2 regions of the Achromobacter sp. SX5 genome follow, and region 2 is predicted to be linked to the other one. Evidence: predicted binding sites of a transcription regulator. Region 2 holds the regulator's gene; the other holds the start of a gene.
What was found. The regulator NrdR, encoded in region 2, represses ribonucleotide reductase genes. The targets are predictions, from matches to a motif close to CACNANATNTNGTG.
Positions count from the first base shown of each region.

Region 1: AC1M14_RS14320 (ribonucleoside triphosphate reductase) is a predicted target of NrdR. The motif match lies at 2,653-2,666, and genes of this name have one in related genera.

Region 1 covers NZ_CM160041.1:3,043,653-3,048,059, reverse strand. The annotation lists gene AC1M14_RS14330 (anaerobic ribonucleoside-triphosphate reductase activating protein) at 1-468, opposite strand, end outside; gene nrdD (anaerobic ribonucleoside-triphosphate reductase) at 434-616, opposite strand; gene AC1M14_RS14320 (ribonucleoside triphosphate reductase) at 652-2,646, opposite strand; gene AC1M14_RS14315 (DUF3325 domain-containing protein) at 2,777-3,127, opposite strand; gene AC1M14_RS14310 (PepSY-associated TM helix domain-containing protein) at 3,124-4,407, opposite strand, start outside.
Region 2 covers NZ_CM160041.1:5,043,638-5,048,044, reverse strand. The annotation lists gene AC1M14_RS23605 (YbhB/YbcL family Raf kinase inhibitor-like protein) at 1-63, shown strand, start outside; gene glyA (serine hydroxymethyltransferase) at 330-1,580, shown strand; gene nrdR (transcriptional regulator NrdR) at 1,753-2,232, shown strand; gene AC1M14_RS23590 (GlxA family transcriptional regulator) at 2,244-3,206, opposite strand; gene AC1M14_RS23585 (cysteine hydrolase family protein) at 3,216-3,779, opposite strand; gene ribD (bifunctional diaminohydroxyphosphoribosylaminopyrimidine deaminase/5-amino-6-(5-phosphoribosylamino)uracil reductase RibD) at 3,972-4,407, shown strand, end outside.

The DNA of each region.
Region 1 (4,407 bases), 2.0 Mb from region 2:
CAGGCGCAGCGGATAGATGCCGGCGGTGTGCATGCCGACCTGGTAGCCCATGCGCCGCACGTCGCGGATCATCTGGGCCAGGCGCGGCTCGCTCAGGGGTTCGCCGCCGGAGAATACGACGGCGTCCAGCAGCCCCTTGCGGGTTTCGAGGAAAGCGCGGATGTCATGCCAGTCGTAGCGCGCGGTGCGCGTCTGCAATTCGGTGTTGTGGCAGTAATGGCAGCGCCAGGGGCAGCCGGCGATGAAGACCACGGCGGCCAGCTTGCCGGGCCAGTCCACGGTGGAAAAAGGCACCAGCCCGCCCACCGAATGGGCGTGGCGCGGCAAGGGCTGCAGTACCGGCTGCGGCAAGGCGGCGTAGGCCGGCCTGACGGCCATCCTGCGCGCGGCGGGAGCGGACCCCGGCCCGCAGGCCGGGGCAGGACGCGCGCCCTCAGGCGCGGCGTTCGACGAAGAAGCGGCGTTCATTGAATTCGCCTTGTTTGCCGGTGTTGAAGGACGAAACGGGACGGTGGTAGCCCATCACGCGGGTCCAGATCTCGCAGCGCACGCGCTGGCTGTCGTCCAGCATCGGGGCGGTGGCGGGGGCGATGTCGGGGGTGGTCAGGGTTTGCATAGAGGTTCCTTGGTAGAGGCCAGGGGGATATCCGGCTAGGCCGGGGTGCAGCATGACGATTGCCGGGCGAGCAGCTCGGCATCGCATTTGGGGCAGAACTCGTGGCGTCCCGCCAGATAGCCGTGGTTGGGGCAGATCGAGAAGGTCGGCGTGACGGTGATGTAGGGCAGGCGGAAATTCGACAGCGCGCGGCGCACCAGCTCCTTGCAGGCGCCGGCCGAGGACACGGCCTCGTTCATGTACAGGTGCAGCACGGTGCCGCCGGTGTACTTGCCCTGCAGCGCTTCCTGAAGCTCCAGCGCATGGAAGGGGTCGTCCGTATGCCCCACCGGCAGCTGGCTGGAATTGGTGTAGTAGGGCTGCGCGTCGCTGCCGGCCTGCAGGATGTCGGGATAGCGCTTGCGGTCCTCGCGCGCGAAACGGTAGGTGGTGCCTTCGGCCGGCGTGGCCTCCAGGTTGTACAGGTGGCCGGTCTGTTCCTGGAATTCGGTCATGCGGGCGCGCACGCGGTCCAGCAGCCGGACCGCCATGGCGTGGCCCGGCCCGGTGGTGATGTCGTCCATATCGCCGGTGAAGTTGCGGATCATCTCGTTGATGCCGTTCACCCCCAGCGTGCTGAAGTGGTTGCGCAGCGTGCCCAGGTAGCGGCGGGTGTAGGGATACAGGCCCTGGTCGATGTAGCGCTGCACCACCTTGCGCTTGGTTTCGAGCACGTCGCGCCCCAGTTCCAGCAGATGGTCCAGGCGCGCCATCAGCTTGCCCTCGTCGCCGCGGCAGGTATAGCCCAGGCGCGCGCAGTTGACCGTGACCACGCCCACCGAGCCGGTCTGCTCGGCCGAGCCGAACAGGCCGTTGCCGCGCTTGAGCAGTTCGCGCAGGTCCAGCTGCAGGCGGCAGCACATGGAGCGCACCATGTGCGGCTCCAGGTCGGAATTGAGGAAGTTCTGGAAATAAGGCAGGCCGTAGCGCGCCGTCATTTCGAACAGGCGTTCGGTGTTGGGATGGTCCCAGTCGAAGTCCGGCGTGATGTTGTAGGTGGGGATGGGGAAGGTGAAGACGCGGCCCTTGGCGTCGCCGGCCATCATGACTTCGATGTAGGCGCGGTTGATCATGTCCATCTCGGCCTGCAGGTCGCCGTAGGCGAACGGCATTTCCTCGCCGCCCACGTACGGAATCTGTTCGCGCAGGTCGGCCGGGCAGGTCCAGTCGAAGGTCAGGTTGGTGAACGGCGTCTGCGTGCCCCAGCGGCTGGGCACGTTGAGGTTGTAGATCAGCTCCTGCATGGCCTGCTTGACCTGCGCGTAGGTCATGGCGTCGCGGCGGATGAAAGGCGCCATGTAGGTGTCGAACGAGCTGAAGGCCTGCGCGCCGGCCCATTCGTTCTGCAGCGTGCCCAGGAAGTTGACGATCTGGCCGATGGCGGCCGACATGTGGCGCGGCGGCGTGGCCTCGACCTTGCCGGGGATGCCGTTGAAGCCTTCGGTCAGCAGCTGGCGCAGCGACCAGCCGGCGCAATAGCCGCTCAGCATGTCCAGGTCGTGGATGTGGATGTCGCCTTCGCGGTGGGCGCGTCCGGCCTCCGGCGCGAAGACATTGGACAGCCAGTAGTTGGCGGTGACCTTGCCCGCGACGTTCAGGATCAGGCCGCCCAGGCTGTAGCCCTGGTTGGCGTTGGCGTTGACGCGCCAGTCGCGCTGCTCCAGGTATTCCTCCATGGCGCTTTCCACGTCCACCAGGGTGTGGCGCAGCGAGCGCAGGCGGGCGTGCTGCTCGCGGTAGACGATGTAGGCGCGCGCCGTGCGCCAGCGGCCGGCCTGGACCAGGACTTCCTCGACGCGGTTCTGGATGGTTTCGACGCCGGGGCAGGGCTGGTCGGCCAGCGCGTCGATGACGGCGTCGGTCAGCGCCTGCGCGCCCGCGAGGTCCAGTTCCCCGGTGCTCTGGCCGGCCGCGGCGATGGCGAGGGCGATCTTGTCGCGGTCGAACGCCACGACCCGGCCGTCGCGCTTGAGTATGTGCTGGATATGCATGACTGACACCATATGTAGTAGGGTGGTGAAACTCTATCACCACATATGGTGTCGTCGACGTACGCGAGACGCGGGATTTCAGCCCTGCTTGATGCGCGTCAAACGCGTTTTTCGCGCCTTGCGCGGACCGTCAAAAGCCGATTCCGACCCCGGCCAGCGCGATCGCCAGGGCCAGCGCCGCGGTGCGCGCCGCCGGCTGCGGGGCCCACGACAGCATGCCGACCCACAGCAGGGCGCCGGCCGACAGCCAGCCCAGCCAGGCCACCACGCCCACCGTATTGCCCCACAGGCTGACGCAGGGCAGGAGGGCCAGGGCCAGCAGCAGCAGGCCGGCGCCGCGCAGCACGCGGCTGTGTCCGGCCGACGGGTCGCGGCCCCAGACCTGGTCGTAATGGCGCGGCATGGCCAGGCTCAGGCAGGCCATGCCGGAGTAGGTCAGCAGCAGGGCCATGCCGATGGCGTACAGGTCGTTGGAATTCATGCCGCTGCCTCTTCGTTTGCGCGGGGGATGCGCTGCGAGGGCGCCGTAGCGGGCCGGCGCCATAACCGCAGGGCCGCCCAGCCCGATAGTACGCCGAAAGCCAGGGCGCTCAGTTCGACGCCGGCGCTTTCCCAGTCGCCGCGCGCGATCTGCGCGTACAGGTGGTCGCCCACGGCGGCGTACGACATCAGCGGCAGCAGCAGGCACAGCGCCGACAGCAGGCCCAGCTGCATGATCCAGGCGCGGCGCGGGGCGCATAGCCAGGCATGCGGCAGCGTCAGCGCCCAGATCAGGAAGAAGACGCGCAGCTCCCAGGCGGCCCGGTCCTGCAGCGTCACCGGCAGCAGGCGATTGGCCCAGAAATAGCCGACGCAGGCGATGCCCAGCCCGGCCATCGCGGCCACGTTCAGTCCTTCGATCAGGCGGTAGACGCGCGCGGTGGCGGCGCCGAATTCGCCGCCGTGCCGGGCGCGGCGCTTGACCATGAAGAGGACCGCGCCGGTGCCCATCAGGGCCGCGCCGGCCATGCCGCAGATGAAATACAGCCATTGCATGGCCACGCCGCCGAACCTGGCCATGTGCAGGTCGCTCAAGACCTGGCGCGTGCGCGGCGCGGCGCCGCCCAGCACTTCGCCGGCCGGGCGCACGCGCAGCAGTTCGCCGTCGCCCGTGAACTCCGCCATGCCGGTGGTGGCGCTGATGTTGCGCAAGGTGTCGGCCGCCTCGTTCCAGCCGTACACGCCGATGCGCATGGAGCTGTCTTCGGGGTTGCGGATGACGATGGCGCGGGCGGTCTGGCCGATCAGGCTTTCGGCCCGGGCGACGATGGGCTCCAGCGCCGGCACGGCCTGGGCGGCGCCGCTGCGCGCGAGCATCGGCTCGCCTTCCAGTTCGGCCAGATAGGCGCGCAGCGCCTGCGGGCCCTCGCCGTAGGTGGCGGAAACGGGAGCGGGCATGAGCGTCGCGCCGGAAATCACCACGCCGGTGTAGGCGATCATGAACAGAAAGGGCAGGGTCAGCACCGCGCTCGTATTGTGCGCGTCCAGCCACGAGCGCTGGCCCTTGTTGGCGCGGAAGGTGAAGAAATCCTTGAAGATGCGTTTGTGCGTGACCACGCCGGAAATCAGCGCCACCAGCATCGCCATGGTGGCGAAGGCCACGATCCACAGCCCCAGCCCGGCGTCGTGCAGGGTGTAGTGGAAGTCCACGAAGTGCTGGCCGCCCAGCGTGGCGCGGCTTTCGGCCTCGTCGTGGTGCTCGTCCAGTTCGGCGCCGGTGAC
Region 2 (4,407 bases):
GGCACCTACACGCTCAACCCCAGGCTTGCGCCCAAGCAGATCGGCGCCACCTCGGCCTCCTGAGGCCGCGCCGCCGGCAAGGGGCCGCTTTATGCGGCCCTTTTTTTCTTGCCGGCTTGCATGAAAGTTCCTCAAGCCGGCTTGAGGCGTTTTGCCGTACGCGCCGCGATGCCGTGGTTTTCGCGCCCGTCGAGGCATTTTTGCCCGGGTTGCGCGCATTTTGGCGGCAATTTGCCCGGCCCGACGCGGTAAACTATCCGCCATTGTCCGGGTTTACCCCGTCCGACGCCGTTTTCCTCTCTTTCTTACCGTCTCAGGAACCCCCCGTCATGTTTGACCGCAACCTCACCCTGTCCAAGGCTGACCCGGACGTTTGGGCCGCCATCCAGAAGGAAGACGTGCGCCAGGAGCAGCACATCGAGCTGATCGCTTCGGAAAACTACGCCAGCCCGGCCGTCATGGAAGCCCAGGGCACGCAGTTCACGAACAAGTACGCCGAAGGCTACCCGGGCAAGCGCTACTACGGCGGTTGCGAGTACGTGGACGTGGTCGAACAGCTGGCCATCGACCGCCTGAAGCAGATCTTCGGCGCCGAAGCCGCCAACGTGCAGCCCAACTCGGGCTCGCAGGCCAACCAGGGCGTGTACATGGCCGTCCTCAAGCCGGGCGACACCGTGCTGGGCATGAGCCTGGCCGAAGGCGGCCACCTGACCCACGGCGCTTCCGTCAACGCCTCGGGCAAGCTGTACAACTTCATCTCGTACGGCCTGGACGAAAACGAAGTCCTGAACTACGCCCAGGTCGAGCAGCTGGCCAAGGAGCACAAGCCCAAGCTGATCGTCGCCGGCGCCTCGGCCTACGCCCTGCACATCGATTTCGAGCGCATGGCCCGCATCGCCCACGACAACGGTGCGCTGTTCATGGTCGACATCGCCCACTACGCCGGCCTGGTCGCCGGCGGCGTCTACCCCAACCCGGTGCCGCACGCCGACTTCGTCACCTCGACCACGCACAAGTCGCTGCGCGGCCCGCGCGGCGGCGTCATCATGATGAAGGCCGAGTACGAAAAGATCATCAACTCGGCGATCTTCCCCGGCATCCAGGGCGGCCCGCTGATGCACGTCATCGCCGGCAAGGCCGTGGCCTTCAAGGAAGCGCTGGAACCCGAGTTCAAGACCTACGCCGAGCAGGTCGTCAAGAACGCCAAGGTCCTGGCCGACACGCTGGTCAAGCGCGGCCTGCGCATCGTTTCCGGCCGCACCGAAAGCCACGTGATGCTGGTGGACCTGCGCTCCAAGGGCATCACCGGCAAGGAAGCCGAAGCCGTGCTGGGCCAGGCCCACATCACGGTCAACAAGAACGCCATCCCGAACGACCCGGAAAAGCCCTTCGTGACCAGCGGCATCCGCCTGGGCACGCCGGCCATGACCACCCGCGGCTTCAAGGAAGCGGAAGCCGAGCTGACCGCCAACCTGATCGCCGACGTGCTGGACAACCCGCGCGACGAGGCCAACATCGCCGCCGTGCGCGCCCGCGTCAATGAACTGACCGCGCGCCTGCCGGTCTACGGCAAGAAGTAAGCCCGCCTGCGGGCCGCGCGCCCGCACTGGCCTGGCTAAGGGACGGTCCCGCAAGGCGCCGTCCCTTCGCTTTTTTGCGGGCCCCGGCCTTGCGGCCTGGCCTGTATGGATGGCTGCGGGTCGCCGTTACAATATGCTTAACTATTGCCTCCAGCGCCTTTAGGGATCACACATGCGGTGTCCATTTTGCGGCAATGCCGAAACGCAGGTCGTCGACAGCCGGGTCTCCGAAGAGGGCGACGCCATCCGGCGTCGCCGCCGCTGCCTGTCCTGCGACAAGCGGTTCACCACGTATGAACGGGTGGAGCTCGCCATGCCTTCGGTCGTCAAGCGCAACGGCAGCCGCAGCGATTACGATCCCGGCAAGCTGCGCGCCAGCCTGAGCCTGGCGCTGCGCAAGCGGCCGGTCAGCACCGAAGACGTGGACGCCGCGGTCGCCCGCATCGAAGAGCAGCTGCTGGCCAGCGGGCTGCGCGAGGTGCCCACCGAGCAGATCGGCGAACTGGTCATGAACGAGCTGCGCAAGCTCGACAAGGTGGCCTACGTGCGCTTCGCCTCGGTCTACAAGAGCTTCGAGGACATCGGCGAATTCGTCGAGGCCATCCGCGAGATGCAGGGCCCGCTGCTGCCGGGCAAGCTGCGCAAGGACTAAGCCCCGTCCCGTCAGTGTTCGGCCGCCGCGCGCGCCAGGCTGGGCGTGAGCGGCTGGAACTTGCGCCAGACCCGCCGCATGTGCTGGGCCGAGCCGAAACCCGATTTTTCGGCCACGCGCTCCAGGTCCAGCCGGGTGTCGCGCAGCAGGTCGCGCGCCAGCGCCACGCGTATCTGGTAGAGATAGTCCATCGGCGTGCAGCCCGCGTGCTCGCGGAACAGGCGGGTCAGATGGCGCGCGCTGGTATGCGCGTGGTCGGCCAGCGATTGCGCCGACCACGGCGCCGCCGGATCGCGGATCACGGCGTCCTGCACCCGGTGCACGCCCGGATGCAGGTGGCTGCGGTGGTCCAGCCAGGGCGACAGCGCCGAATCGGTGCCGGCGCGCCGCTGGTAGACCACCATGTCGCGCGCCACCTCGCTGGCCACCCGCGGCCCGCAATGGCGCGACACCATGTGCAGCGCCAGGTCGATGCCGGCGGTAATGCCGGCGCTGCTGACCAGTTTGCCGTCCTCGACGAAGATGCGGTTGTCGTGCAGCCGCGCGCTCGGGTCTATGGCCGCCAGCTGCTGCAGGCAGCTGTGGTGCGTGGTGCATTCGCGCTGCCGCGTCAGTCCGGCGCGGGCCGCGAACAGCGCGCCCGCGCACACGGTCATCAGCGTGAAGCCGTCGGCCGGGTGGCGCTGCGCGAGCCACTCGATGATGGCGCGGGCCTGCGGTTCGTCCAGGCGCGTGGGCTGGCCCACCACGCCCGATACGATGACCAGCGCGTGCGCCGGCAAGGCTGCCGGCAGCGGCTTGACCTGGGCCAGGTGCAGGCCGGGCAGGCCGCTCTCGACCTCGCGCGACGGGCCGCAGAAATGCAGTTCGAACGCGCCGGGGCAGAGTTTGTTGGCCACGCGGAACGCTTCGGCCGGGCCGGCCACGTCCAGCAGGACGACGCCTTGCGACAGCACGAAATACACCGGCACCATGCGCGGCTCCTAGCCCGCCAGCGCGTCGGCGGCCCGCGCGATGCGGGCGAAGCGCCCCTGCAGCACCAGTTCGGTGCGGTCGCGGATCTCGGCCGGCGTGTAGTTCTTGCCGGACGGACTCTGCATGGCGAAGGTCAGCGTGGCGTCGGTCGGGAATACGACCTTGAAACCGGCGTCGCTGGCGTGGCGGGCCGTGGTTTCGCAGCACTGCTCGGTGCGGATGCCGCAGACGATGACGCCCTCGATGCCGTGCTCGCGCAGCCAGTCGTGCAGGCTGGCGCCGTCGGCGTCGACCGCGTAGAGCGAGGAATGCACGGTCTTGTGGAACACGGCGGAGGGGGCGAGGTGCAGCTCCTTCAGCGTGCGCACGTGGCCGGAAGCCAGCGAGAACGGGTTGGCCGGGTCGTTGGCGGCGCTGGTGTGGAACACCTGCAGCACCGGCATGTCCCGGGCGACGGCGGCGTCGATCAGGGACTGGATCTGCCCGAGGAACGCCGGATATTCCGTTTCGTCCCAAAACGGACGCAGCCGGAAAGATTCTTGTACGTCGATGACGATCAGCGCTTGTTTCATGGACCGGCTCCAGGCAGTGGAATAAAAAGGGGTGTAGCGACAGTTTTACTGCAATCCCGGCCCCGCCGGCGCGCCGCGAAAGACGCCTATCGGCCCAAAACGGACATTCACTGCTGGCCCCGTCGCAGGCGGCCGGCGCGGCATACAATCCTGGGCATGATGACCCCGAGCGACCCCGACGACGTTTTCTGGATGCGACGCGCGCTGGACCTGGCGCGCACCGTCATGTACTCCACCGCGCCCAACCCCCGGGTCGGCTGCGTGATCGTGCGCGACGGGCGCGTGCTGGGCGAAGGCGCGACCCAGCCCCCCGGCGGTCCCCATGCCGAAGTCTGCGCCCTGCGCGACGCGCAGGCGCGCGGCGAGTCGGTGGCCGGCGCCACGCTGTACGTGACGCTGGAACCCTGCAGCCATTACGGCCGCACGCCGCCCTGCGTGGATGCGGTGCTGGCGGCGCGTCCGGCGCGCGTGGTGGCGGCGCTGGGCGATCCGAATCCGCTGGTCAACGGGCAGGGCCTGGCGCGGCTGCGCGAGGCCGGCATTGCGGTCACCACCGGCGTGTGCCGGGAAGAAGCGCTGGCGGTCAACGCGGGCTTTATTTCCCGCATGAGCCGCGGGCTGCCCTGGG